Regions from separate parts of the Brevibacillus sp. IT-7CA2 genome, predicted to be linked through region 2. Evidence: predicted binding sites of a transcription regulator. Region 2 holds the regulator's gene; each other region holds the start of a gene.

Region 1 (9,795 bases), on a different contig from region 2:
GACAAATGGAAAATATTCAGCTCATCGATCAAGAGATGGGATTGGAGAATTTGCCAAAACGTCTGCGAGAGGTCGCGGAGCTTCGAGTGGCTCATCCTGACATCAATTTGAAAGAATTGGGTGAGATGGTGCCAAGCGGAGTAGTGAGCAAATCGGGCATTAACCACCGCTTGCGAAAAATTAACGAAATCGCTGACAAAATACGAGAAAAACAAAATATTTCGATGTAGATGCATGTTATACTAAAGGATAATAGTCTACAAGTGAGGAGGTCCATTCATGGTTCAACAGCAGGTCGTGGTTCAGTTAAAGACCGGTTTGCAAGCTCGTCCAGCAGCCTTTTTCGTACAGGAGGCTAACCGTTTTGCATCGGAAGTATTCGTAGAAAAAGGCACCAAGAAGGTCAATGCGAAAAGCATCATGGGTATCATGAGCCTCGCAATCAGCTCTGGAACGGAAATTACCATTTTGGCAGAAGGGCCGGATGCCTCCCAGGCAGTCACCAGCCTTACGAATCTGGTAAGCAAGGAAGAATAGAGTTACGAGAGACACTTTTCCCTTATAGGGAAGTGTCTTTTTTTGTTGGTCATCTTGATGAATATGTATCAATTCACTTCGGGCAGGGCATTTCTAACCATGTATATTGCATGAAGGAGGAATGACACATGAGTAACCGCGATAAGTGTTACGAAGGCCGTGATTGTTATGATATGGACATTGATCGGATGGTAAACGAGGGACTGGGGGGCGGAGTTGTTTCCGACCAAAACGGACTGATTGAAGAAACGACTGTAGACACGATGACAGGGGCGTCGTCAGCCAAGCAAGCCCTTGAAGATGAGCAATAGGGAGCCGCTTATGAATGTAACGAGAGCACAAGCCATAATGAGCTCCGACGACCATATCAAGGTAGAGTACGAAGGACAAGCCGTTTGGATAGATGCTGTAGACGAAAAAACGTCAACAGCACGTGTGCATGAGGAAAAAAATCCGGGACATAGCCGGACAGTCTATGTCAGTCAGTTAATGGAAGTATCACCATGATCCATCGAAATAGCCGAGCAAACCAAGGGAAGCCTCTTGGGATTTGCTCGGCATACAAAAAAACACTCGGCCTGTAGTCCAGGCACGAGTGCTTCTTTTTTTACTACGTATCTCTTATTTTTTGGAAGATGGTTCAGAAGTGATGACTTTGTCAATCAATCCGTACTCTACTGCTTCTGCGGCAGAGAGGAAGTTGTCGCGATCGGTATCCTTTTGGATGCGCTCCAAAGGCTGTCCAGTGCGTTCAGCCAGGATGGTGTTCAGATGATCACGCATCTTCAAAATACGTTTTGCGGCAATCTCAATGTCACTCGCTTGACCTTGTGCTCCACCCAATGGTTGGTGGATCATGACTTCACTGTTTGGCAGAGCAAAGCGTTTGCCTTTTGCCCCAGCAGCCAGCAGGAATGCTCCCATCGAAGCAGCCATTCCGATACAAATGGTGGATACATCTGGCTTGATGAAGTGCATAGTATCGTAAATTGCCATACCAGCAGTAATTGAACCGCCTGGGCTGTTTATGTACAAGTGAATGTCTTTCTCCGGATCTTCCGCCTGAAGGAACAACAACTGTGCCACAACGATATTGGCTACGGTGTCGTTGATTGGGGTTCCCAGAAAGATGATGCGGTCTTTGAGCAGGCGGGAATAAATGTCGTAAGCACGTTCCCCACGGTTCGTCTGTTCAATGACGGTTGGAATTAAATTCATATGCATCTAGTCTTCCTCCTCTCTTTGTAACAATATCATACACAAAAGGTCAATGAAGGTCAAACACATAAGTGCGTGCCCTCACTACCATGTTTGCCAATTTCCCTCTGTCTAAACGTACTCGAAAAAGAAAACATTCATTCCTTGGAATTCTCATCGGCCTCGGCCAAATCGACGGCGAGTTTCAACGTGGCTTTCATCTTTTTTCCCTTGATGATCGTATATTCATCGATTTGTTTGGCTTGCAGCTGATTGATGGCTTCCGCCAGCTCCTGTTGGTCTTTATATGGTTCAATGGTCAATAAGCATTCTTCGTCACTGGCCTCTTGATAAATGAGAAAAAAACGTTCCCCTGCCATGGTAAGCCTCACTTTCGAAAGTTATCCACAATGTTATACACAGGTTGTGCACAAAAACGTTTGTTCGTGGGATATTTATTTTTTTTCCTAGTCTTGTCATGTTTGGGGAGAGAATTACATAGGAAATGTATGGAATAAAAAAGAAGGGAAAAGTTAATTCATGTCGAACCTTACATAATTGGAATTCATTTCATGATATTTGAGGGGTGTTAATTATGCTTCGCAAGTTTTCGACAATGATGCTGACAGCGGCTCTTCTAACAGGAAGTGTAGCGGCAACGGCTGCGTTTGCCCAATCTGCTCCTGTACAGCAACAAAAAATCAAGGTTCAGCTAAACGGCAAGGAGTTCCCATTCCCACAAGAAATCGTTACTGAAAATGGTGTTGCGTATGTGAATTCGAGCACATTGGCGATTGCTTTGGGTGGTACTGCAGCTTGGGATAGCACGACCAAATCTCTGCTGATTGCCAAAGACAACCAGTACGCTCTGCGCATGTACGAAAACAAAAACTTTGCTTATAAAAACGGCAAAGAAACAAGTGTAGCAAATCCGCCACGTCCAGTGACCGGAGCAGTGCTCGTTCCACTCGTATTCATCGCCCAAGAATTGGGTGCAAAAGTAGAGTACGATGCAAAAACGCTCACTTACAAGCTGAGCATTCCAATTAATTCCTAATAATCAAACGGATACTTCTCATCAAGATAGCCACTTCTATGCGTAGAAGTGGCTATTTGCCTCAATACACCACGTGTACGCCTCTATTAGCAGACAGTGATAGAGGTTTTTGATTGATTCTTCTTTCAATCATTTCTATTGCAAATTTTCTAAAATATCCTACAATAAGATTGTGATTCATAGTTTGCTCATAAATAAAGAGGGGGATGTTTTGCTATGAAAAAACAGAAATCATTGTCGATACTGGCTGCAACATTTGCTCTGAGTACATTGCTCGCGGGCTGCGGTGGAGGTACGGGGACTGGTGGTCAAAGCGCGACACCACAGCCGAGCAACAATAGCGGAGGAAGCACGGGCGGTTCAAGCGGAGCTACTGAGAAGCTCGTGATTGCTGTAGTTGGTCCGATGTCTGGTCAGTACTCCGATTACGGAAGCACTGCAAAAGCTGGTGCTGAATATGCATTGAAAGAAAAAAAGGAGGCATTCAAAGCACTTGGCTTTGATGTTGAGTTGTCCGCGCAAGATGACCAAGCTGACCCGAAACAAGGGGTAGCAGTCGCACAAATGTTGATTTCAAATTCTGACGTAGTTGGAGTAGTTGGACATGCTACAACAGGTGCTTCGATTACAGCAGCAGCGCAATACGAGCAAGAGAAGCTCGTAATGGTATCTCCTTCTGCAACGGGGTCAGATTTGACTGAGCAAGGCAAGAAGATCGTACACCGCATTTGTGCGCGTGATGATCAACAAGGCTCCAAGGCTGCTATTTTTGCCAAAAATCAGTTGAATGTAAAAACGGCTTTCGTTATGCATGACAAGGCTGCTTATGGACAAGGTCTTGCGGAAGAAGTGAAAAAGCAATTTGAAAAAGACGGCGTACAAGTTCTCGGCTTTGAAGGGGTAACGGCAGGCGAAAAGGATTATAGTGCGATCATCACCCAAATTCTTGCGAAAAATCCAGAGATGATCTACTTCGGTGGATACTACTCTGATGCAGGGATCATCGTGAAACAAGCACGTGAAAAAGGCTTCAAAGGTGTCTTCATGGGCGGCGATGGCTACGACTCCGCTGACATGGTGAAAATTGCTGGTGCGGAAAATGCGAATAACGTAGTCTTTACTTCTACTGTTGGTGATATTGGTGCTACCGAAGACGGCAAGAAATGGATCACAGATTTCGAGGGCGCGACTGGCAACAAAGTAGGGATCTTCACTTCGTTTGGTTATGACTCCATGGGTGTTATGCTGAACGGACTGGAAGAAGCGATCAAAGCAAACGGCGGCAAAAAGCCAACTCGTGAACAAGTGCTGGAAGCTGTTCACAAAACCAAAGATTACAAAGGCAAATTCGTCAACGTAACATTCAATGAAAAAGGCGACAACGACTTTGCTTCCGTATACGTGTACAAGTATGAGGATGGAAAGAAAGTATTTATGGGTGAAGCGAAGTAATTCTTCATTATGAATAAGCTGTTTGGGACATACTACGTTTGGCATGAATACCAGGATGAAAAGGAAGGGATTCTGATGTCAAACAATCGTAATACGAAGAATGGCGGCAACCAAGGACACAGCAGCAAGACGCAAGGCACCCAGAAGCAAAAGTCCGAAAGAGATCGTAACCTGAATAAGCAGGATCCACAATAACAAACAAAAACCCACCTGGCTCGGCAGTGAGCTCGCAGGTGGGTTTTTGCTTCGTTATACTCGTTGCTTGCTGGGCAGACGCTGTTCCGGATGACCGTAGCCCTGATGCTGTTTGTTACGCAGGTTTTTCGCTTGGGATTCGCGAATTTTGGCCACGAACTCACTCGTGCTCATTTTGGTGAAATCCATAGGGCACCTCCATTGATGATGGGATGTACACCTTTCTAGGATGACCCAATTTGGTCTTGTACAATCGGAAGTGTAATCTCTACCACTGTACCTTCGTGCTTCCTGCTTTTAATTTCGAGGCTGCCGTTGTGGTCTTTCATGATTTTGCTGCTGATCATAAGGCCGAGGCCAGTCCCGTTTTCTTTTGTCGTGAAAAAGGGGGCACCCAGCTTGTGAATCATTTCTTCAGAGATTCCACAGCCAGTATCCGTGAGCGTAATGAGTACTTGATGATTGTCTATTAAAGCAGTGGCAATAAGAACCTCACCATGTCCGTCGATCGCTTCGATGGCATTTTTAATGATGTTGATAAAGACTTGCTTGAGCTGGTTTTCTTCTCCCGCAATGATCGGATGGTAAGCAAATGCGGTACGGAAATTGATGTTTTTCAAATTTGCTTCCGACCTCAATAGTGCCAAGACGCTTTCTAGCAAAGGGATGAGCGGAAGAGGCTTAATTTGGATGCTATGTGGCTTTGCCAAGACAAGCAATTCACTCACAATAAAATTGATCCGGTCCAGTTCAGAGAGCATAATGTCGGCGTACTGCTGGTTATCATTCATGCTCGGATAAAGAAACTGGATAAAGCCCTTCAAAGATGTGAGTGGATTGCGAATCTCATGGGCGATTCCAGCAGCCAGCTCCCCAATTACGGACAGCTTCTCAGCCTTTCGTAATAGTTCCTCGTTATTTCGGCGTTCTGTAATATCCCGCGATACAATGATAAAGCCATCACAATCTCCCGTTTTTGTCAGGATGGGGGCACCCTTTGATTCGAGAACGATCCATTTGTTATTTTTGGTTTGGAAACGAAACTCGCATATTTTTGGTTCTTGGGTCGCCAGTAAATGATGAAAGTGGTCAATGACAGTTTGCCGATCTTCTGGATGTATCTCGGCAAAGGTGAGCTGACGGCATTTTTCACTCGTTTCGATTACACGTGAATGCGATGGGGAGAGATAGAGGATATCCCCGTTTTTGTCCGTAATCAGAATAAGATCATCTGTGTATTCTGAGATGATTTTGTTCGTATTCTCGCTTTTAAACAAGGCGGCCTCAGAGTATTTGCGTTCTGTGACATTTCGCGAGACTAACATGATGTTTTGGACGTCTCCTACCGCGCTTAAAATGGGGATACCGCGTGTTTCGAAGGAGACCTCGTTTCCGTTTCTATGCATAGAGCGCGTCTCGAAATGAACGGGTTGTTTCGTTGCCATGATCTCTTGAAATTTGTCCTGAAACATAGGAATATCCTCTGGATGTGTGAGTTGCAGATTGTTAGGGGAAGTAACCTCGGCTGGAACAAATCCCAATTGCTCGATTGATGGGGATGCATAGATGCGGCGCATGGATAAATCATAAATCGTCACGATATCCTGGGTATGATCGATGAGGAGACGATATTTGGCTTCGGTTTGACGCAAGGCCTCTTCAATTTTTTTGCGGTCGGAAATGTCACGGGTAATGCATGAAGCACCAATAATTTTTCCCGTTTCATCTTTGATTGGAGCAGCTGACAGAATGACATCCATCTTCGTGCCATCTTTTCGCTGCCTGATGGTTTCGTAATTGGTTAGTAGTACACCCATGCTCCTGACCGCATCAAATAACTGTTTGGTCTCGCTCCTATACTCGTCTGGAATAAAGCAGAGCGGTGAAGTGTAAATCTCCTCCATGGACCAACCGTAGTATTGCTCAAAAGCATGATTTACCAAGACGATATTGTTATCGAGATCACTAATCGAGATGGCATCCGTCGTAAAGTGAAAAAATGCTTTTAATATTTGATCTGGAAACAACACTTGCGTGATTTCCTTTTTTGAGCGTTTCTTTTTCCAGAAGAAAGGGGTATTAAGCTTGTTCATCAGATTTCCCCCGCATAGTCTATCAAGTATTTGAGTGAGATAGCGTTGTCGTAACTATTCGAGATATAGGAGCCATTTTCCTATCAAAATTTGGAATAGTTTGTTATTCCATAATGAATTGGTTATGCATGAAGGTTCTGACTCGTATGGAAATCAGCTATAATGAGAGTTAGAAAAAAGTCGGGGGTGTATGCATGACAACTGGTTTTATCGTTGCGTTGGTGCTCATTTTTATCGTCATCATCGGTGCGACGATTTTGGTTACAAACAAAGCTTATTCGCGTAAACCTGAACAAATAGATCCGATTCTGCCCAGTAAAGATACTGCTGGTAATAAGGAACTCGATCAATAATGCCAGTAGGCAAAAGAAAAGGAGTGGTTATCTCAACCACTCCTGCTTTTTTGACGGTATCGGAAAGTATATAGCCTACAGTTTGGAGAAGCGTTCTACGATGTCATCAACAAGCAGTTCCGCAGAAAGGATACCGCCGCCTACGTTCCAGATCACTTCGTTAACTTGGAATGCCTTATTGTTTTTCGCGACATTCAGTTTTTGATAGAGCGGATCTTTCATCCATTCCTCGGTGTATTTATTGGCAGATCCATCACCGGAATAATCGCCGACCCAGTAAAACATGATGTCGCCATCCATTTCAGCCATGAGCTCTTTTGGAATGTCTTTTTTGAACTTATCGATATCTTGGGAGGCTGGTCGAGCAAAGCCGAGCTGGCTCAAAACAACGCCAGAGAAAGTGTCTTTCAAGTAAAGACGGGTTGTGCCTGCTACGAAACGAGCGACAGAGACTTTCATCTTCGTCTTGTCACCCAGTTTTCCTTTTGCATCCTCAATCTTCTTATCGAAATCAGCCATTAGTTTGTCGCCTTCAGCCTTTTTATTCAACGCTTCGGAGTAAAGGGCAAAGTTGATTTTCCATCTGCCTACGAGATCCTCGGAGAAGACGGTTGGGGCAATCGTGGAAAGCTGATCGTATACTTTTTCTTGTCCTTGGCGTCCTTTTGTTCCCAGAATCAGGTCTGGCTTCAGGCTGGCGATCAGTTCAACGTTTGGTTGGTTCTCGTCACCCAAATCAACTGCATCCTTCATTTTTTCTTTAATATGTGGATGCCATGGATCACCAGGTTTACCGAGACCACTCATGACAGCCCCAACTGGCGTAATCCCTAATGCGAGAACAGCCTCTGTGCTTTCACTGGTAAGAGCGACGACACGTTGCGGAGTCCCTTTTATTTTTGTTGACCCCATAAAGTGTTTTACTTCTCTCTCTTCAGACGCTGACGGTGCAGGCGCTGGTGTAGTTGTTGATGCAGCTGCAGCTGGAGTAGAAGAAGATGAGCTAGATGAAGACGTTGCCTGTCCCCCGCAACCTGTTACGAGCATGACAGCGGAAAGCATCGCCCCGAGCATCAAACGCAGGGAAGTTTTGCGCATGATGGAAAATCCCCCTTTTAACTGATAATGATTATCATTTTTCTTCACTACTGTATATGCTTATATGACAATGTGTCAATATATTTTTTGGAATGAAAGGAAAACTATAGATATTTTTGTGCTAAATTTTCCAATACCGATAATAAAAATCAATATCATTGACTAGCCCTATCCGCAAGCTTAGACTGATTAGTGGGAGAAACTTACATACATATGTAGCGAATAGACAGAATAGGTAGAATGCAACGGAAAGAAGGGAACAGGCGTGAATGTGATTTTGTCCAGCCGACTGCAAAAGATTACTGTACTCATAGTAGGACTCGTCGTCCTGGCAGTCGTGATGGTAGCTAGTATCCTTTTCGGAATCAATCGGTATTCGCTCACTACTGCAGTAGAGGCATACACCCAATTTTCCGGTTCAGAGGAACATTTGATTATTACGACTTCCCGAATGCCGCGTACACTGACAGCGGTAGCGGTGGGGAGCAGCCTCGCTGTAGCAGGTGTTTTGTTGCAGGCGTTGACTCGCAACCCTTTGGCTTCACCATCTCTTATCGGTGTGAACGCTGGGGCTGCAGCAGCTATTGTGACGACGATTGCTGTTTTTGGCTCGCAATTCCCAATGTCGCAAATGATGTGGGCAGGCTTTATCGGGGCGGGTGTGACTGCTCTCCTTGTATACGGGTTGGCTTCCGCTGGGCGGGGAGGCATGACTCCGATCAAGCTGACACTTTCGGGTGCAGCGGTTGCCGCTTTTGCTTCGTCTGTAACTTCTCTATTTATGCTGCTACAAGAAAAGACGATGACAGAGGCCTTTTACTGGTTAGTTGGTTCTGTGGAGGGAAGACAGCTCGATCATTTTTTTATGATCATTCCATATTTGCTAGTAGGCTGGTTAGGCGCTATGCTACTGACCGGCTCGTTAAACTTGATGGTACTCGGTGATGATGTAGCGATTGGCCTGGGCCAAAAGATTATCTTGGTAAAAGCTACAGCGATATTGATCGTGGTGCTCTTGGCAGGTGGGAGTGTCGCGCTCGCCGGACCGATTGCATTTGTGGGCATCATCATACCGCATCTTTGTCGTTTTTTAGTCGGCCTTGATCATCGCTGGTTGGTTCCCTATTCGATTGTCTTCGGCGGAGCTTTTCTGGTTTGCGCTGATTTGCTTTCTCGCCTTGTTTTGATGCCTATGCGTTTGGAAGTACCAGTAGGCGTAGCAACTGCCATGATCGGAGTGGCTTTTATCATCCCGCTGGTCAGGGGGAGGGCGTATGCATAGACATGTAGTCATTCGGACCAAAAAGCCAGCGCTCTCGTTTCATGTTAATAAGCGGGCGTTAGGAATTAATTTCATACTATTTTTGCTGTTATCTGTTGTGATTGTATTGAGTATTGGCTTAGGAAGCTTGCATATTCCTGTATGGGAAGTCATCAAAGCTTTTGTGGGAGCGGGCAGTGAACAGAATGAATTAATCGTGCTTGATTGGCGGTTGCCTCGTGTTGTCGTTTCAGTTATGGTGGGGGCTTCCCTAGCGGTATCGGGGGCCATCTTACAGTCTTTGGTGCGAAATCCGTTAGCTTCGCCTGATTTGATCGGGACTACAGCGGGAGCCACGGCAGCGGCGGTAGCATTTATCACATTCGCAAAAGATGTAAGTGTGCAATGGATGCCATTGGTGGCCTTGGTTGGTGGATTGTTAACCGCTACGCTTACGTATCTCACTGCGTGGAAGGAGGGAGTATCACCTTTTCGCCTCGCGCTTGTCGGTGTATGTATCTCAGCGGGTATGGGGGCATTAACGATCTTTTT
Region 2 (9,795 bases):
ACCATAATACAGAAAAAACCCGTTTCTTCGATATGAATGTGCTGATGAATAAGTTATTGGCAAACAAACTGAAAAAGCTGATCAACAGTGTACAGCCTGATGCCTTTATTGCTACGCATCCGTTTGCAAGCTGTATGCTCTCCGTACTGAAAGGGAGAAATGATTGGAAGGAACCAATCTATACAATCATTACTGACTATACCATCCATCCTTCATGGATTAATCACCATATCAATTATTACTTCATCGGCCATGAACAACTGTATTACCTGTTAGACGTTTATCGACAGGACCATCAAAAATTCATTCCGATGGGCATTCCCATCATGAAAAAATTCAGTTTGCCATTGGAACCCGAACTGATTCGGGGAAAGCTTGGCCTTGCTCCTGGACAAAAGAGCATTATTCTTTCAGGGGGCGGATTGGGTCTTGGTTCGATGGAAAAGGTATTAGATGGGCTAGAAGAGATTAACATTCCTCTGAAAACCTTTGTGTTAACAGGGACAAACGACAAGCTGTACAATAAAGTGATAAATCGTACGTATCGCCATGAAGTCGTTCCACTAAAATTCATCAATAACTTCCACGAATACTTGGAGACGGCTGATTTAATTGTCACCAAATCAGGCGGACTTACATCAGCTGAAGTAATGAGTAAACGGGTACCCATGATTGTTTACAACCCTCTGCCTGGACAGGAAGAGAGGAACAGCCACTTTTTGCTCAATAATGGATGTGCGGTACATGCGAATCTGTCAGAGCAATTGATTTACTTTATCGATGAACTATTGCATAGCCCGTCCAAGGTGGATTATATGCGTAGAATGGGACAGAAAATCTCGAAGCCAGATGCTGCACAACGAATTACCGAGTTCATCATGGATGATATGAATATGTTGCCAGGAGAAGTAGAATAGCTGCCTAGCCAGACAAAATGGAGGAACCCATGACTGTACCATTCGCCATATTATTTGATATGGATGGCACGTTACTGCAAACAGAAAAGCTGTCGACCCCCGCATTTATTCGAACGTTTGACCAGCTTCGTCAAAAAGGACTATGGCAAGGTGAAACCCCTGACGAACGTGAACTGATCAATGTACTGGGAATGACGATCGAGCAGATCTGGGACAAATTACTGCCGGGTGCGAGTGAGGAAGCCATTCGCTCAGCCGACGCCTTCTTGCTAGAAAATGAAATCCAGTTACTCAAAGAAAGAGTGACCGAGCTATATCCGGATGTAAAATCAACCTTGGAAACGGTGCGTGAGAAAGGATTTGCTTTGTTTGTAGCAAGCAATGGGCAGGAAGAGTATATCGATGCCATTTGTCAGGAATACGAGTTAAAGCCGCTGATGACCGATCTGTACTCAGCTGGCCGTTTCTGCACGCATTCCAAAAATGACCTAGTTGCAAAATTGTTGTCTGATTACAAAATCGGGCAGGCCATCATGGTAGGAGATCGTCACTCCGACGTAGAAGCAGGCAAGACAAATGGTTTATTTACCATTGGATGCGACTTTGGTTTTGCGAAACCAGGCGAGCTTGATGGGGCAGATGTCATCATCACCAGCTTCTCTCAGCTACTGAGTCATTTGCCAGCAATCGACACCAATACATAAGAACAAACATAAACCATTCCTCAGTGAGTGGTTTTTTTGTTGATCATGTCCAAGTTTCAAGCGACCCTCTTTTGCCCACACTAGAATGTGTAAGGGACACTTGCGGGCACGCATTAAACCCATTATAATTAACGTCAAAGATAGTCAAAGTCAATTAGGTAACCTCATAAGAACATACACAGAGGAATAGGAGGCGATGACTTGCGTAACATCTCGGACATCATTGAACATCACTTGAAAGGCATCATTACAAACAGTCCCAATGGATCGATCGAGATTCAGCGTAGTGAGCTTGCCGACCATTTTCAATGTGTGCCGTCTCAGATCAATTACGTCATCAATACGCGCTTTACCGTTCAAAAAGGATACATTGTAGAGAGTAAGCGCGGGGGCGGCGGGTATATTCGCATACGCAAGGTGCAGATTGTCAGCAAAGCACGCTTGCAGGAATTGCTAACAGAAGAACTAATTGGTGAGAGCATCAGTCAGAGCGTGGGAAATGCGATCGTAGAAAGACTATTTGAGGAAGGATTAGTCAACATCAGAGAAGCCACCTTGATGAAAATCGCTACCTCGCGAAACGTATTGACGCTAGAAGCTGAATTGCGGGATCGTTTGCGGGCAAATATTTTAAAGCAGATGATCGCAGCAATCTTGTTGAAGTAAAAGGAGGTATGATGTTATGAACTGTGAGGAATGCGGAAAACGACCGGCGACACTTCATTTGACGAAAATCGTCAATGGCGAAAAAACCGAATACCATATTTGCGAGCAGTGTGCTCATGAAAAAGGGGACGTCTTTACCGGCTTTCACAACTTCAGCATCAACAATCTCCTGTCAGGACTTTTAAAATTTGATCCCATGCAAAAGAATGGACGCGAAACGGCAACGAATAAGCCGCTTCAATGCGAAACATGTGGACTCACATATTCTCAATTTAGTAAAAGCGGCCGATTTGGCTGTAGTGATTGCTACACCTTTTTGGGTGATCGACTGGACCCCCTTTTCCGCCGAATTCATGGAAACACACAGCATAGTGGAAAAGTACCAGAGCGGACCGGTGGCAAACTGAAGATCCGCAAAGAGCTGGAGCAACTAAAGCAAGCGCTGCAAAGTCATGTCGCCAGTGAAGAGTTCGAGAAGGCAGCAGAAATGCGCGATCGAATTCGAGCATTGGAACAAAAAATGGCCCAATCGTAGCAAGGGAGGTTAGCTGGTTATGTCCCAAAAGCAGTTTATGCAAAACCCGTGGAGCAATTGGATGAAAGGAGAAGGTCCTGATTCCGACATTGTCATTAGTACACGGCTGCGTATCGCCCGTAACCTGCGCCAGCACCCCTTTCCGTTATTGGCAACGGACTCGCAGGGCGAGGAAGTCGTCAGAAAGGTAACGGAAGTAAGCGATTCGGAGGCAATGCGCAAAAGGCATCAGCTTCAGGTCATCCATATGGACCAAATTAATCCGTTAGAAAAAAGGGTGCTCGTAGAAAAGCATCTGATTAGCCCTCATCTGGCAGAGGAGTCTCGCAAAGGTGCGGTATTACTTCGTGAAGATGAGTCTGTCAGCATTATGGTTAATGAAGAAGACCACATTCGAATACAGGTACTATTACCCGGGTTTCGTTTGAACGAGGCATGGGAAATAGGTACGAAGATAGACGACATTTTTGAGAAAAGCTTGAACTACGCTTTCGACGAAACACGAGGATATCTAACAAGCTGCCCAACCAATGTGGGTACGGGAATTCGTGCATCTGTGATGCTGCACTTGCCGGCACTGGTGATGACGCAGCAGATCAGCAGAATTTTACAGGCAATTAATCAAGTTGGTCTAGTCGTTAGAGGAATTTATGGAGAGGGCAGCGAAGCTCTAGGGAATCTTTTTCAGTTATCCAATCAGGTTACACTGGGTATGTCTGAGTCGGATATCCTTTCCAATCTCTACGGTGTAGCCAGACAGATTATTGAGCAAGAGCGTGTGGCACGTACTTATTTGCTGGAGCATACGCGGGTTTCATTGGAGGATCGGATTTTTCGGTCGTATGGCATCTTGATGTACGCTCGCACGGTAGAGTCCAAGGAAGCGGCTCAACGTCTGTCCGATGTACGTCTGGGGATTGATCTAGGCATCATTCCGAATGTATCTCCGCTCGTCCTAAACGAACTGTTGGTCACGACACAGCCAGGGTTTTTACAGCACCACGCTGGACAAAAGCTCACTCCGGACCAACGCGACGAAAGAAGGGCAAGGTTGATCCGCGAACGTCTGCGCGTAGTAGAATCACAAGAATAATTGTAATGGTATCACGCAATTGTTAACCATTTAGAGAAAAAACAGGGTTATACGGAGGTGTACGATATGATGTTTGGACGTTTTACAGAACGAGCACAAAAAGTACTGGCGCTTGCCCTGGAAGAGGCGGTTCGTCTCGGACACAAAGATATTGGGACAGAGCATGTGCTACTGGGACTCATTCGAGAAGGCGAAGGGATTGCGGCGAAGGCACTGCAATCACTTGGGCTTGGCCTCGATAAAATCCAGAGTGAAGTGGAGTCGTTAATCGGGCGAGGAACAGAGCAGTCCGGTAGTAATTACACACCAAACTATACACCTCGCGCCAAAAAGGTTATTGAACTTTCGATGGACGAAGCCCGCAAGCTGGGTCATACCTATGTCGGGACTGAACATATTCTGCTTGGCTTGATCCGTGAAGGAGAAGGCATTGCTGCGAGAATCATGAACAATTTGGGCGTTAGCCTGAACAAGGCACGTCAACAGGTACTCCAGCTTCTTGGCAGCTCGGAAATGATGGCATCTCATCAACCGTCTGGAGGGAATCCAGCGGCGAATACGCCGACACTGGACGGCTTGGCAAGGGATCTGACTGCAATCGCTCGTGATGGCGGGCTGGACCCTGTCATCGGTCGCCAAAAAGAAATCGAGCGTGTGATTCAAGTACTTAGCAGACGCACCAAGAACAACCCTGTTTTGATTGGGGAGCCTGGCGTCGGGAAAACAGCTATCGCAGAAGGTCTTGCCCAAAAAATCGTGAACAACGAAATTCCAGAGACCCTTCGTGATAAACGAGTCATGACACTGGATATGGGAACCGTTGTTGCGGGAACCAAATATCGAGGTGAGTTCGAAGATCGTCTGAAAAAAATCATGGACGAAATTCGCCAAGCAGGAAACATCATCCTGTTTATTGATGAGCTGCACACCCTGATTGGTGCAGGTGGAGCAGAAGGCGCAATTGATGCCTCCAACATTTTGAAGCCTGCTCTGGCACGTGGCGAGCTACAGTGCGTAGGTGCCACAACGTTGGATGAATATCGCAAGTACATCGAAAAAGACGCGGCACTGGAGCGTCGTTTCCAACCGATTCAGGTTGATGAACCGACAGCAGAGGATGCTATTCGTATCCTGCATGGCCTTCGTGATCGTTACGAAGCCCACCATCGTGTCAAAATTACCGATGAAGCAATCGAGCAGGCAGTAAAACTGTCTGACCGCTATATTACGGAACGCTTCCTGCCTGACAAGGCCATCGACTTGGTCGACGAGGCGGCATCCAAAGTTCGCTTGCAATCCTTTACGGTTCCACCCAACCTCAAAGAGCTGGAGGGACGACTGGAAGAGGTGCGCAAGGAAAAAGACGCTGCCGTGCAATCACAAGAGTTCGAGGAAGCAGCAGCACTTCGCGATCAGGAACAAAAACTGCGTGAAGAACTGGATAAAACGAAAAAAGACTGGAAAGAGCGCCAAGGTCAGCTGAACATGGAGGTTACTCCGGAAGACATCGCACAAGTAGTGGCGAGCTGGACGGGTATTCCTGTGTTGAAGCTGAAGGAAGAAGAAACAGAGCGCTTGCTGAAGATGGAAGAAATTTTGCACGATCGCGTCATTGGTCAAGATGAAGCAGTCAAATCCATCTCGCGTGCGATTCGCCGTGCCCGTGCTGGTCTGAAAGACCCAAAACGCCCGATCGGCTCGTTTATCTTCCTGGGACCTACTGGTGTGGGTAAAACTGAATTGGCTCGTGCCGTGGCAGAGACGCTTTTCGGTGACGAGGATGCAATGATTCGTGTAGATATGTCCGAGTACATGGAGAAGCATTCCACCGCTCGTCTGGTAGGTGCCCCTCCTGGCTACGTAGGCTTTGACGAAGGCGGTCAGCTGACCGAAAAAGTGCGTCGCAAGCCTTACTCCGTCATTTTGCTGGACGAAATCGAGAAAGCTCACCCAGACGTATTCAACATCCTCTTACAAGTATTGGATGATGGTCGTCTGACAGACTCCAAGGGACGTACCGTTGATTTCCGCAACACGGTTGTCATTATGACTTCCAACGTCGGAGCCAGCATGATCAAGAAAAATACGACGCTCGGCTTCACGACCAACGATTCGGAAAGAAAGTATCAGGATATGAAAGACAAAGTCATGGATGAGCTGAAGAAAAGCTTCCGTCCTGAGTTCTTGAACCGTATCGATGAAGTCATCGTGTTCCACTCCTTGGAGCAAGAGCACATCGAGCAAATCGTATCTCTCATGACAGATGAGCTGCGTAAACGTTTGAAAGAGCAAGACATTGATTTCCAATTGACCGAAGAAGCCAAGAAAGTATTGGCAAAAGAAGGCTTTGATCCGGCTTATGGTGCACGTCCTCTGCGTCGTGCTATCCAGCGCCACATCGAGGATAATTTGTCCGAGGAATTGCTCAAGGGCACGATCAGTAAAGGCGATACCGTCAATATCGAAGCCGAAGAAGGCAAGCTGGTTGTCAAGCGCCTCGAAAAAACGAAATCATAAGCTGGGTTGAAACGTAATAGAATGCCTCCTGATTCGGGAGGTATTCTTTTTTTGGGTGCGTAATTATGATAAAAGTAGAGAAAGAAATCCAAGTGAGGGTGCGACTATGTCAAAGTATAAAACGAAATACGCGTGTCAAGAATGTGGCTATGAATCACCAAAATGGATGGGAAAATGCCCAGGCTGCAGCAGCTGGAACACCTTGGTGGAGGAAGTGACGGTAAAAAATGCACATCGTCACGAAGGGATGAGCGGCGGCCAGCGCCAATCTGCGATTCCATTGACCCAGGTAGCCAGTGAAGAAGATCCACGTATGGATACGACAATCGGAGAATTGAATCGTGTACTTGGTGGAGGACTTGTTCCGGGCTCACTCATTTTGGTTGGGGGAGACCCCGGAATTGGAAAATCGACATTGCTTTTGCAGACATCTTTTGCCTTGGCTCATCAAGGGGCGAAGGTTCTCTATGTATCTGGAGAAGAGTCGGCAAAGCAAATCAAAATTCGCGCGGATCGACTCCATTTGCAAACGCCGCCGATGTTTGTATTGGCAGAAAATGATTTGGATTTGATCGAACAGCATATTAATCAAGTAGACCCGGATGTGCTAATTATTGACTCGATCCAGACCGTGTTTCACCCAACGATCCAATCGGCTGCTGGAAGTGTCGCACAAGTGCGGGAGGCGACTGCCCAATTGATGCGGATTGCAAAAGGGAAAGGGATTGGGACCTTCATTGTCGGTCACGTTACCAAGGAAGGCTCTATCGCCGGTCCGCGTATGCTTGAGCATATGGTGGATGCTGTTCTTTATTTTGAAGGGGAGCGCCACAATACGTTTCGAATTTTGCGCGCCGTCAAAAACCGTTTTGGTTCGACAAACGAAATCGGTATTTTCGAGATGAAGGATCGCGGTTTGGAGGAAGTGGCGAATCCCTCTGAGATATTTTTGGCAGAGCGTCCATTTGGTGTTGCGGGTTCGACAGTCGTAGCCAGTATGGAGGGCACACGTCCCGTCTTGGTTGAGCTGCAAGCTCTCGTTGCCCCGACCAGCTTTGTAACCCCTCGGAGAACGGCAACAGGGGTCGATCATCAGCGTGTGGCGATGATCATGGCAGTGTTAGAAAAGCGCATGGGCATGATGCTGCAAAATCAGGATGCTTATGTAAACGTAGCAGGTGGGGTCAGATTGGATGAGCCAGCGGTTGATTTGGCGATTGCCGTAAGCATTGCAAGCAGTTTCCGTGACCACGCTACCAATCCGCATGATGTCGTTATCGGAGAAATTGGTTTGACTGGTGAGGTGCGCGGTGTCTCCCGTATTGAGCAACGAGTACGAGAAGCACATAAGTTAGGCTTTAGGCGTGTCATCATCCCTGAGAAAAACATCCGTGGTCTGGATGCGCCAGCAGACATTCAAGTAATTGGTGTGAGCAATATTGCGGATGCGTTGAACGAGGTGATAAGGAGGTAGGAGTGGGCATGCAGGGGAACATCAAAAGAGCTCCGCAAATCGGTGATGTGCTTCGTCTCGTGGCACCCGGCACACAGCTTCGTGAAGGGTTGGAAAATGTTTTACGGGCAAAAACTGGGGGCTTGATCGTCATTGGGTGCGGTCCAGAGATGAAGACGATTGTCGATGGCGGTTTTTCCATCAATTGTGATTTTTCTCCTGCCCATTTGTATGAATTAGCGAAGATGGATGGGGCGATTATAGTAAGTGAAGACGCAAAACGCATCCTGTACGCGAATACGCAAATCTTCCCACCCTCCTCAATCCCCACGAGCGAGACGGGGACACGGCATCGTACAGCGCAACGGACAGCCATCCAAACGAATCATCTGGTCATTGCTATCTCGCAGCGCCGCAATGTGATCACGCTGTACCAGGGGAATTTCCGGTATGTCTTAAGCGAAATCAGCGTCATTTTGGCCAAGGCGAATCAGGCTGTATCTACCCTTGAGAAATACAAGGCTGTGCTTGATCAAACATTGACGAATCTCGGTGCGTTAGAATTCGAGGAGCTCGTTACGTTACACGAAGTTGCCTCGGTTTTGCAACGGATTGAGATGGTGTTACGTATTAAGACTGAGGTCTCCAAATACATATGTGAGCTAGGGATAGAAGGAAGGCTCGTCAGTATGCAGTTGGAGGAACTGGTTTCAAACATTGAGGAAGAGGCCCATATGTTTATTCGGGATTATTCCAGAGATGCATCCTATTCACCTGATCTCGTGCTGCGGGACATGAAAAAATTGAACTCGGAGGAAATGCTGGAGCTCACTTCTTTTTTGCGAACGCTGGGGTATTCCTCCAATGTCAGTATGCTGGATGAATCCGTTTCCCCTAGAGGGTATCGGATCCTGTACAAGATACGGCGTTTGCCCGTTACGATCATCTCAAATCTGGTAGAGCATTTTCATCATCTGCCGCGAATCATGATGGCAACGATTCAGGAATTAGACGAGGTGGAAGGCATTGGAGAGGTCCGAGCGAGAGCGATTAAAGAGGGGCTGAAACGAATTCAAGAACAAGTGTTCATTGACAGACACATTTAAAGTAGAATAGGATAAAGGCATTATTTGTATTCAACATTTGCCTAGGGGACTTGGATAAAAACAAGGTCGACAGGATAACCTGCTCCTTATGCAAAAGAAATCAGGAGGTAGTCTATGTTCGTGAAATCGTTACCGAACATACTAACCGTAAGCAACTTGTTTCTGGGAGTTTTAGCAATTATTCTTGCGTTTCGAGGCGATCAATACGTCGAATATGCAGCGATCACAGTGATCATTGGTATGCTGGCAGACGGGCTGGATGGACGTGTAGCTCGTATGTTGAATGCCCAAAGTGAGTTCGGGAAGGAATTGGATTCACTTTCTGACGTTATTACATTTGGGATTGCGCCAGCGTTCATCATGTATGTTGTCGTCTTGCAACACTTTGATTTGCTTGGGATTCTCATTACAGCCATTTTTCCGATCTGTGGTGCGCTGCGTTTGGCGCGTTTTAACGTACAGGCCGGGGTTCCGGGGTATTTCATCGGTTTGCCGATTACGGCAGCGGGAGGCGTGCTTGCTACGCTCGCACTCTATCACCAAGTGTTCACTCCGGTATTGCTCGCCGTAAGTATGTTGCTGCTTGCCTTTTTAATGGTATCAAAGGTCAAGTATCCTAACTTTAAAAAAGTGGGGATTCCAAAGTCTGCTTACTGGATCACACCCATTATCATCGCGATTGTGGTTGTTGTAGCGATTAAGTATCCGCAGCAATTTCCAAAAATCGTCTTCCTGCCACTCGCTTTTTATGCACTGTACGGAATAAAAAAAAACGTTGACTTTCTTGTCAAAAAATTACGCAAG
Region 3 (9,795 bases), on a different contig from region 2:
TGAAAAAACGGATTATCTCGGCTTGGCCAGACTCGGGACAGACCCGGTGAACTGGAAGGTGTGGGGCGTCATTTGGCAGGACTCTGGCATCGATGTGTCAGATGTGAAGCTGTTTCAATTGGAGAAGCCACGCAAAGGCGAAGAAATATGTGTGATCACGACTGATTCAGGTGTGATCAAGCTGAGACTGTTCCCGAACAAAGCACCAAAAGCGGTGGAAAACTTTAAGACACTGGCGAAAAATGGGCAGTACAACAATATGATTTTTCACCGTGTGATCAACGATTTCATGATTCAGGCGGGAGATTTGAAAGGGCCGGATGGCAAGGAGCTGCCGAGTATATACGGCGAGTCGTTTGAGGACGAGTTTAGCCGGGATCTGTTCAACTTCAGAGGAGCGCTCAGTATGGGGAATGCTGGACCTAATACGAACAGCACCCATTTCTACATTGTACAAAGCCCCAAGGTGGATCAGGAGTATCTCGATTTGTCGGCGCTGCCGTTGAATGCAGAAGCGAAGTATAAGGAAATTGGCGGACGAGCTTATCTCGACAATCGCCACACTGTTTTTGGTCATGTATTTGCCGGGATGGAAGTGGTAGACAAGATCGCTGCCCAGAAAACAGATGAGAATGCGAAGCCCATCCAAAATCCGATCAAGGTGCAAAAGATCGAATTTGTCCCGTATAACGAGTAAGTTTTGCCAGCAAAAACCCCCCTCTCATTCCTGTCATTTGGGATGACGAGGGGGTTTGTCAATGAAGAGGAGATACAAGTCAATATGGCTCCCAGCGCAGTTTTCGTGCTTTTTCGAATCGCTCTTCCACATAGGGCCAGTTGACGATATTCCACCAGTTCTCTACATACTTGTCTCGCTGGTTTTGATACGCCAGGAAATAGGCATGCTCCCATACGTCAAGAGCCAGTAGCGGAATCACATCCCATTGTGACAAGTTCTGGTGCTTTTCGGCTGTAAGAATCTCCAGATGATGTGCTCGCGGGGACCAAACGAGGATCGCCCACCCAGGACCTTCTACCTTTTCTGCCGCCTGACTAAATTGTCTCTTAAAGGCGTCATACGAACCGAAATACCGATTGATTGCCGCTGCGAGATCACCAGATGGAGTGCCACCTCCATTTGGACTCATGGATGGCCAAAAGATAGTATGCAAGTAATGACCGGCCCCATTAAAGGCTAGCTCGCGTTCCCAATGGCGTATGAGATCGAAGTTGCCACTTTCTCGCGCCTCTGCTAGCTTCCGTTCTGCTGTATTGAGATCGTCTACATACTTTTGATGCAGTTTGATGTGATGGATTTGCATGGTAGCTTCATCGATGTATGGCTCCAAAGCGTTGTAGGCATAAGGGAGCGGGGGGAGGGTATGTCGGCCGACAGCCACGGGGCGTGCCGCACGGACTGGCTCGCGTGCACCGGGATAGGAAACGGGTTCTGGCACTACAGGCACCTGTACTTCTTCCGCCACCGCTGGCTGTACATCCATTGATTCCTGAACAGGCTCCCTCGCTTCTCCTTCCAGATCCTCATCTTCACTCAACTGAGCCAGTCGTAAAAAGTGATGGAATTGCTCCTGCACCTGTTCTGCGCGAGTGATGAGAGCAGGGAGTTCTTCGCTTTCTTGTGATGAACCAAGCTTGGATGCTTGCCTTCCGATCAATGTAAATGATTCTTCGAATTTGTGCAGATGCCGTTCGAGTTCTCGGTTGAGGGTCTTATGTCTTCGCAAATGCTCGATCCATTGTCGGCCCCATTGGCTCCAGTCCAGCAAATTCTTGGCTTCTTCTACCAAAAGATTCTCCTCCTCGTGGGCACATCATCTCTCCCCACATTATGAAAGGCGCCTAGAGAAGGTGCGACATTTGCGGAGTACAAGAAATTTCATCTCGGCATATGGTAGTAGCACAAATGTTTGAGTGGTATGCTGTACTATATTCATTTCAACAGGGGAGACACATTAGCATGAGTAGAGAACGAGCGATTGCCGTTATTGATTCAGGAGTGGGAGGATTAACTGTTGCGAAGGAAGTCATGCGTCAGCTACCCGAAGAACGGATTGTTTATGTAGGCGATAATGCCCGTTGTCCGTATGGCTCCAAATCGCCGGAAGAGATTCGTACCTACAGCTTTCAAATGATCGATTATGTGATGCGTACACCGTTAAAAGCATTGGTGATCGCCTGTAATACTGCGACTGCCGTCGTGCTGGAGGAAGCGATGGAGGATTTGCCGCTGCCCGTCATTGGGGTGATTGAACCAGGCGCACGTGCGGCTGTTCAAGTGACGAAAAACGGAAGGGTCGGTGTCATCGGGACGGAAACGACCATACGTACCAAGGCGTATGAGCGTGCGCTTTTACGGATTCAACCGGATCTGTACGTCGCAGGCATGGCTTGTCCCGCATTTGTGCCACTGGTGGAGAGCCACATGGCGAACTCGGAGGAAGCAAGAAGAGTCGTAAAAGAAACGCTCTCCCCGTTCTTGCACGAAGATTTGGATACATTAATTTTGGGCTGTACACACTATCCGTTGCTAGCACCAGTCATTTCGGAAGTGATGGGAGATCGAGTACGCTTGATTAACTCCGCAGAAGAGACAGCGCGAGAATTGTCCTTGCAAATTGCGACGGACGCCGAAAGTAAGCAAATAGAGCGCCCGGAACATCTATTTGTGACGAGTGGGGACGCCCGCAAATTCCGGACCATTGCAGAAGAATGGCTGGATTGCAAAGTTAACGTCCAGCACAACTCATTGGAAAAATCCGTCCAGCCCTGATGGAAGACCTTGTCTGTCGAGACAAACTTTCAACGCATAAACCCAAGCCTAGCTCGTATACATGGTAGTACAAAGTGTCTGGAGGAGGCTGGGGAAATGAAGATAAGGCACATCGGGAAAATGACGGCCGTGCTGGGGGTTAGCGCAGTGCTTTTGTCGGGCTGCGGTCTCTTTGGCCCGGAAAAGGAAACGATTAGTATTGATGCACCGCCACAGTCAGAGGTATCAGTGGATTTGCCAAACGGCACGACGTCCCCGGATGCTGCAAAAGAAGGTGCACAACCGGTCGTTCAGGAGACTGGAGAGAGAATGGTGTACTTGCAGGATGCTAACGGATATATCGTTCCTGTCTCGATGACTCTTCCGAAATCAGAAGGTCCTGCCAAACAAGTATTGAGCTACATGGTAAAAGGCGGTCCGGTAGAGAGCATGCTCCAGGGTGGCTTCTCCGCTGTCTTGCCGAAAGGGACAGAAGTAAAAGGACTTGTCATCAAAAATGGCGTAGCCACTGTCGATTTTTCCAAAGACTTCAAAACGTACGAGGAGAAAGACGAGAAGAAAATTGTCGATGCAGTCACCCGGGCGTTGACGGAGTTTAGCAGCGTCAAGACTGTGCAAATTTGGGTGAATGGAACGCCGTTGACGGAAATGCCAGCAGCCAAAACACCCATTACGCTATTAGACCGGAATCAAGGAGTCAATCTCGAACTGGGCGATGGGGCGGTACCAGGAGATACCTCCAGCGTAACGGTTTATTTCCAAGGACAGCTGGATGATACACGTACGTATTATGTCCCAGTCACTCGCCTGGTTCCTGAAACGGCTGACATCGCCAAGGCAACTGTTGAAGAGTTGATCAAAGGACCGAAACAAGGATCTCAGCTCTTTAGTTCCTTGCTGCGTACGACACGTGTTCTGAATGTGAAGCAAGAAAAAGATTTGGTGACGGTCAATTTGAGCAGTGACATCCTCAAGTATGACGATGGCAAGGAAGCGAGCCCAGAAGCCCTGCAATCGCTCGTCTTGTCATTGACAGAAACGACAGGAGCCAAGCAAGTGCAGCTGCTGGTGGAAGGAAAACCGCTAGCTAGTGGCGAGTTCACCAAGCCAGTTAGCCGCCCGGTTCAACTCAATCCCATACAGATGTAATGAACAAAAACCACGCCCGTATTAACGAGCGTGGTTTTTGTACGCCAATTGTTTTGCTCCCAGCGATGCTGCTGGCAGCCACTTCGACCGCAAGAAATTTATTATGATGGAGGAAGTGACAAGAATATTTGCAATTAACGTAAATAAGGAAGAGGCGTTTGTGCAGTGGCAGATCGTTTCCCGCCTCTGGTATAATGAGCGGAGTGTAACAAAGCGATTTAGGAGGAACTTGGAATGAGAGTGGATGGCCGTGCCCATGATCAATTGCGCCCTGTAACGATTACGCGCAATTACATTAAACACGCAGAAGGATCGTGCCTGATTGAAGTCGGAGACACAAAGGTGATTTGTACGGCGACTTTGGAGGACCGGGTACCGCCTTTTATGCGTGGTGGCGGGAAGGGCTGGATCACAGCCGAGTATTCCATGCTTCCCCGAGCAACAGCGACCCGCAACGCGCGTGAGTCGTCCAAAGGAAAAGTCGGTGGACGCACAATGGAGATTCAGCGTCTGATCGGACGTGCTCTGCGCTCCGTCGTGAACCTTGAAGCAATGGGTGAACGCACTATTTGGCTGGATTGCGATGTCATTCAGGCAGACGGAGGTACACGGACAGCTTCGATTACTGGAGCCTTCGTGGCAATGGTAGACGCAATGCAAAAGCTGGTGGATAGTGGCACCTGGAAACAGCTGCCGCTCAACGACTTCCTGGCAGCGACCTCAGTAGGGGTAGTCGGCGAGGAAGCCGTGCTCGATCTCAACTACAAAGAAGATTCTACAGCGATTGTCGACATGAATGTCGTCATGACGGGAAAAGGAAAGTTTGTCGAGCTGCAAGGAACAGGGGAGGATGCCCCGTTTTCTCCTGAACAGCTACAAGAAATGATTGCCCTTGCAAAAGTCGGCATTGACAACTTGATTAACAGTCAAAAAGAGGCGCTCGCTGATGTTTCGCTCTCTTTTGCACAATCAGTAGCGGAGGAAAGTCATGCCTAATCGAAAAAAAGTTGTTCTCGCAACACGTAACCAAGGAAAAGTGAAAGAATTCAACAGGCTGTTCGCAGAGGCAGGCTGGGAAGGAATTAGCCTCGCTGAATTTGACGGTGTGCCTGAGGTAGTAGAAGACAAGGACACCTTCGAAGGAAACGCGCTGAAAAAAGCAATTGAAATCTCTACATACTTGAATATGCCAGCCCTCGGTGACGATTCAGGTCTGGAAGTAGATGCGCTGGAAGGACGTCCTGGAGTTTACTCCGCACGCTTCGCTGGGGAAGATGCAACAGACGAGCAGAATTGGCGTAAATTGTTGAAAGAGCTGGAAGAAGTGTCGACACAGGAACGCACAGCTCGCTTCCGTTGTACGTTGGCGTTGGTGATTCCAGGCGAAGAGCCAATCATTTCCACTGGCGCTTGTGAGGGTGTGATTGCGCGTGAGCCAAAAGGGACAAACGGCTTTGGATATGATCCGGTATTCTACATCCCATCGATGGACAAAATGATGGCCGAACTCATGCCAGAAGAAAAGAACCAGATCAGCCACCGCGCTCGTGCCATGCAGCAACTGCTTGAAATCATCAAGTAGACAAGAGAGAAAACAGGAGAGTGAGGCGTGATGGGAATTCTCATCATGAGCGATAGCCACGGCTTGGTTCGGGAAGTAAGCCAGGTCGTCAACCGACATCATGTCGAAAAAATTTTGCATTGTGGCGATTTTTGTGTCGACCATCAGCGCGAGCCGTTTTCCAACATGACGCTTGTCCGAGGCAATTGCGATTCGACACAAGAGGTGCCGACTGAACAAGAGACCGAATGGCGCGAACTTCACATCCTGCAAACGCACGGGCATCTTTTCGAAGTGAAAGGCTCTCTTCTGCGCCTTCATTACCGTGCAGAAGAGGTCGGAGCAAATGTAGTCGTATTCGGTCACTCTCATGTACCTGTCTGTGGCGTAGAGAGAGACATCTTGTTTCTGAATCCGGGTAGCCTGCAAATGCCGCGCGGTTTTCACGTACCGACATATGCTCTTTTAGAAGAGACAGGAACGAGCCCGACAGAAGTTTACATATCCGTGGCGTTTTATGATCATTTAGGCAACCGGGTTTCACAATTGGGAGGGAACTATTCTGTTCGTCGACCAATGAGGTCTTCTTGAAAACTAAAAGATTTGTGCTATACTAGAATGGTTATAATGGCTAGAATATTATCATCCGAGCCTGCGAAGATACCATGGCGCGGCTGGCGATGTTCTGTTGATTCGATTTAGGAGGGGAAGTTTACGTGGCAGCAAATTGGGAAAAGGTAGAGAATAACCAGGGAGTCCTGACGATTGAAGTAGATGCTACGCAAGTAGACGCAGCATTGGATCAAGCGTTTAAAAAAGTGGTTCAAAAAGTTCAGGTTCCAGGATTCCGTAAAGGAAAAGTACCACGCAAAATGTTCGAATCTCGTTTTGGTGTAGAATCTTTGTACCAAGACGCTCTTGACATTCTGCTTCCAACTGCATACGGACAAGCTGTTCGTGAAGCTGGTATCGAGCCAGTAGATCGTCCAGAAGTAGACGTAACGCAAATGGAACAAGGGAAAAACCTGATCTTCAAAGCGACTGTAACTGTGAAGCCTGAAGTGAAGCTGGGCGACTACAAAGGTCTGTCCATCGAAGAAAAAGACTTCTCTGTAACAGACGAGAGCGTTGACGCTGAACTGAAGCGCATGCAAGAGCGTCATGCTGAGCTCGTAGCAGTAGAAGAGGGTGCCGCACAAACAGGCGATATCGCTGTAATCGATTTCGAAGGCTTCCAAGACGGAGTAGCTTTTGAAGGCGGTAAAGCGGAAGATTACTCTCTGGAACTGGGTTCCGGTACTTTCATCGCAGGGTTCGAAGAGCAACTGGCTGGTTTGAACATCGGCGAAGAAAAAGAAATTACCGTAACTTTCCCTGAAGAGTACCACTCTCCTAACCTCGCTGGTAAAGAAGCGGTATTCCAAGTGAAGCTGAACAGCTTGAAGCGCAAAAACCTGCCTACTTTGGATGATGAGTTTGCCAAAGACGTGAGCGAGTTCGACACGCTGGAAGAGCTGAAAGCAGACACCAAGAAAAAACTCGAAGAAAAAACAGCGCAAGAAAAAGATCAATATGTTCGTGAGCAGCTCGTTCTGAAAGCAGCTGAAAGCGCTGAGATCGATCTGCCAGCAGTAATGGTTGAGCATGAATTGGATCAAATGGTAAATGAATTTGGTCAACGTCTGCAATACCAAGGCATGACTCTGGAACTGTACTACCAGTTCTCCGGCATGGATGAGAGCCAACTGCGTGATCAATTGCGTTCAGATGCAACATCCCGCGTTCGCACTTCCTTGACTTTGGAAGCAATCGGCAAAGCAGAAAACATCGAAGCAACAGAAGAAGACGTAAACGCAGAACTGGATAAACTGGCTGGCGTATACGGCCGCCCAGCTGATGAGCTGCGCAAAATCTTCTCTGCACAAGATGGCATGGTTGCTCTGTACCGCGATGTGCAAACTCGCAAAACAGTAGATTTGCTGGTTGCAGAAAGCAAAGTAACAGCATAAGCTTAGAAGAACGCATGATTGGTCAGTGGGCAGGCTAACCCTGACGCTGGCTGTCAAGACCACAAGGCACGAGTGTATCGTGCCTTGTTTTTCCACCATTGACTTTTTTCGGCAAAGGAGGAAAATACATAATGCTAATCCCTATGGTCATCGAGCAAACAAGCAGGGGAGAGCGCTCTTACGATATTTACTCGCGCCTCCTGAAAGACCGGATTATTCTCTTGGGCACCGAGATTGATGATGAAATCGCCAATCTGGTTGTCGCTCAGCTGCTTTTCTTGCAGGCAGAGGATCCGGACAAAGACATATCGCTATACATAAACTCTCCAGGTGGTTCTGTTACAGCAGGAATGGCCATCTATGACACCATGCAGTACATCAAACCGGATGTGTCCACGATTTGTGTGGGCATGGCTGCCAGCATGGGTGCGTTCCTGTTGGCTGCTGGTGCAAAAGGCAAGCGCTTCGCTCTGCCAAATGCCGAAGTAATGATTCACCAACCGCTCGGTGGTGTGCGTGGGCAAGCAGAAGACATCCGCATTCATGCGGAATGGATTATGAAAACGAAGCGCCAGCTGAATGAGATTTTGTCTGAGCGGACAGGTCAGCCTTATGAACGCGTAGAGCAAGATACAGACCGCGACAATTTCATGAGTGCAGAAGAAGCAAAGGCCTACGGATTGATTGACTCTATTATCGAACGCAAAAACTGACCCGTTGTGAGGTGAAGCGCATGTTTAAGTTTAACGACGACAAAGGCCAACTGAAGTGTTCCTTCTGCGGCAAGTCCCAGGAACAGGTGCGCAAGCTGGTAGCTGGTCCTGGTGTTTACATTTGTGACGAATGTATCGAACTGTGCAATGAAATTGTACAGGAAGAACTGGGCACTGAAGAAGAAATCGATATGAAAGAAATTCCAAAGCCAGTGGAAATTCGCAAAATCTTGGACGACTATGTCATCGGTCAAGATATGGCGAAGAAGTCCTTGTCTGTAGCGGTGTACAACCACTACAAACGGATTAATTCCGGGGCGAAGATCGAGGATGTGGAGCTGCAAAAATCCAACATCATGCTGATCGGTCCGACTGGTAGCGGGAAAACGTTGCTCGCGCAAACATTGGCGCGCATTCTGAATGTACCTTTCGCGATTGCGGACGCAACTTCTCTGACAGAAGCAGGCTATGTGGGCGAAGACGTTGAAAACATCTTGCTCAAGCTCATCCAGGCTGCTGACTATGATGTTGAGAAGGCTGAAAAAGGAATCATTTACATTGACGAGATTGATAAGGTAGCCCGTAAATCGGAAAACCCATCCATCACGCGTGATGTATCTGGTGAAGGCGTTCAACAAGCGCTTTTGAAAATTTTGGAGGGTACTGTTGCGAGTGTTCCACCACAAGGCGGACGCAAGCATCCTCACCAAGAGTTCATCCAAATCGACACGTCGAACATTTTGTTCATCTGCGGTGGTGCATTTGATGGCGTCGAGCAGATTATCAAGCGTCGTTTGGGTAAAAAAGTCATCGGTTTCGGTGCAGACTTCGGAGATGGCGTAAAAGGCGATCTGAAAGCCGGAGAATACCTGAAATACATTTTGCCGGAAGACCTGCTGAAATTTGGTCTGATTCCGGAGTTCGTCGGTCGTTTGCCAGTGCTTGCTACCTTGGAGCCGCTGGATGAGGAGACGCTCGTGCGTATCCTGACAGAGCCGAAAAACTCTTTGGTGAAACAGTACCAAAAACTGCTGAGTCTCGACGGTGTTGAGCTGGAGTTCGATAACGGTGCGCTCATGCAAATCGCCAAAGAAGCGATTAAGCGCAACACTGGTGCGCGCGGACTGCGTGCGATTATCGAACAAATCATGCTCGATATGATGTATGAGCTTCCTTCCAGAGAAGACGTCAACAAGTGCGTGATTACCGAAGAAACGGTTCGCGACAAAGTGAAGCCACAACTGTTGACCAAAGAAGGCCAGGAATTGCACGAAGAAACAGCATAAGCATTGTCTACACAAACCATCTCGTGATAAGCGAGGTGGTTTTTTTGTTGTTGGTTTACGTCTACGCTTGCGGGGCAATACTACTTGATATCGTTCAAGAGAAGCTTTACATATGCACAAAACGGTCATGAAGGTGTTCCCTCCTCTTTGGGGAACAGAAGTTGACCGCAAGCGAAGACGCATGGGAGGGACTGCATATGGACTATACGACATTGGTCATTGCTGTCATTGAAGTGGTTGTTGGTATCGTGATCGGCACCTACTTTTGGAACTTGCTGCGAGCGCA

Evidence for each region. Region 2 encodes CtsR, which represses protease genes until heat stress. Its sites were predicted from a motif close to ATGGTCAATAAAGGTCAAACA; they were not measured.
Region 1: the regulator CtsR is predicted to act here: its motif matches at 1,801-1,821, upstream of clpP (ATP-dependent Clp endopeptidase proteolytic subunit ClpP).
Region 3: the regulator CtsR is predicted to act here: its motif matches at 7,596-7,616, upstream of clpP (ATP-dependent Clp endopeptidase proteolytic subunit ClpP).

The regions. Positions count from the first base shown of each region.
Region 1 covers NZ_CATKQT010000044.1:6,176-15,970, forward strand. Annotated here, with positions in the region: gene whiA (DNA-binding protein WhiA) at 1-230, shown strand, start outside; gene ACM6JA_RS19820 (HPr family phosphocarrier protein) at 280-537, shown strand; gene ACM6JA_RS19825 (hypothetical protein) at 666-848, shown strand; gene ACM6JA_RS19830 (H-type small acid-soluble spore protein) at 859-1,044, shown strand; gene clpP (ATP-dependent Clp endopeptidase proteolytic subunit ClpP) at 1,159-1,761, opposite strand; gene ACM6JA_RS19840 (hypothetical protein) at 1,893-2,114, opposite strand; gene ACM6JA_RS19845 (copper amine oxidase N-terminal domain-containing protein) at 2,330-2,791, shown strand; gene ACM6JA_RS19850 (branched-chain amino acid ABC transporter substrate-binding protein) at 3,008-4,243, shown strand; gene ACM6JA_RS19855 (DUF4023 domain-containing protein) at 4,493-4,627, opposite strand; gene ACM6JA_RS19860 (PAS domain S-box protein) at 4,663-6,531, opposite strand; gene ACM6JA_RS19865 (hypothetical protein) at 6,726-6,884, shown strand; gene ACM6JA_RS19870 (ABC transporter substrate-binding protein) at 6,960-7,982, opposite strand; gene ACM6JA_RS19875 (FecCD family ABC transporter permease) at 8,248-9,264, shown strand; gene ACM6JA_RS19880 (FecCD family ABC transporter permease) at 9,257-9,795, shown strand, end outside.
Region 2 covers NZ_CATKQT010000014.1:464-10,258, forward strand. Annotated here, with positions in the region: gene ACM6JA_RS11205 (UDP-N-acetylglucosamine--LPS N-acetylglucosamine transferase) at 1-917, shown strand, start outside; gene ACM6JA_RS11210 (HAD hydrolase-like protein) at 947-1,621, shown strand; gene ACM6JA_RS11215 (CtsR family transcriptional regulator) at 1,823-2,287, shown strand; gene ACM6JA_RS11220 (UvrB/UvrC motif-containing protein) at 2,304-2,822, shown strand; gene ACM6JA_RS11225 (protein arginine kinase) at 2,842-3,915, shown strand; gene ACM6JA_RS11230 (ATP-dependent Clp protease ATP-binding subunit) at 3,982-6,432, shown strand; gene radA (DNA repair protein RadA) at 6,539-7,906, shown strand; gene disA (DNA integrity scanning diadenylate cyclase DisA) at 7,915-8,991, shown strand; gene pssA (CDP-diacylglycerol--serine O-phosphatidyltransferase) at 9,106-9,795, shown strand, end outside.
Region 3 covers NZ_CATKQT010000052.1:161,861-171,655, reverse strand. Annotated here, with positions in the region: gene ACM6JA_RS26505 (peptidylprolyl isomerase) at 1-697, shown strand, start outside; gene ACM6JA_RS26500 (superoxide dismutase) at 777-1,808, opposite strand; gene racE (glutamate racemase) at 1,979-2,791, shown strand; gene ACM6JA_RS26490 (GerMN domain-containing protein) at 2,888-3,940, shown strand; gene rph (ribonuclease PH) at 4,175-4,936, shown strand; gene ACM6JA_RS26480 (XTP/dITP diphosphatase) at 4,929-5,522, shown strand; gene ACM6JA_RS26475 (metallophosphoesterase family protein) at 5,553-6,092, shown strand; gene tig (trigger factor) at 6,218-7,510, shown strand; gene clpP (ATP-dependent Clp endopeptidase proteolytic subunit ClpP) at 7,642-8,223, shown strand; gene clpX (ATP-dependent protease ATP-binding subunit ClpX) at 8,244-9,509, shown strand; gene lonB (ATP-dependent protease LonB) at 9,707-9,795, shown strand, end outside.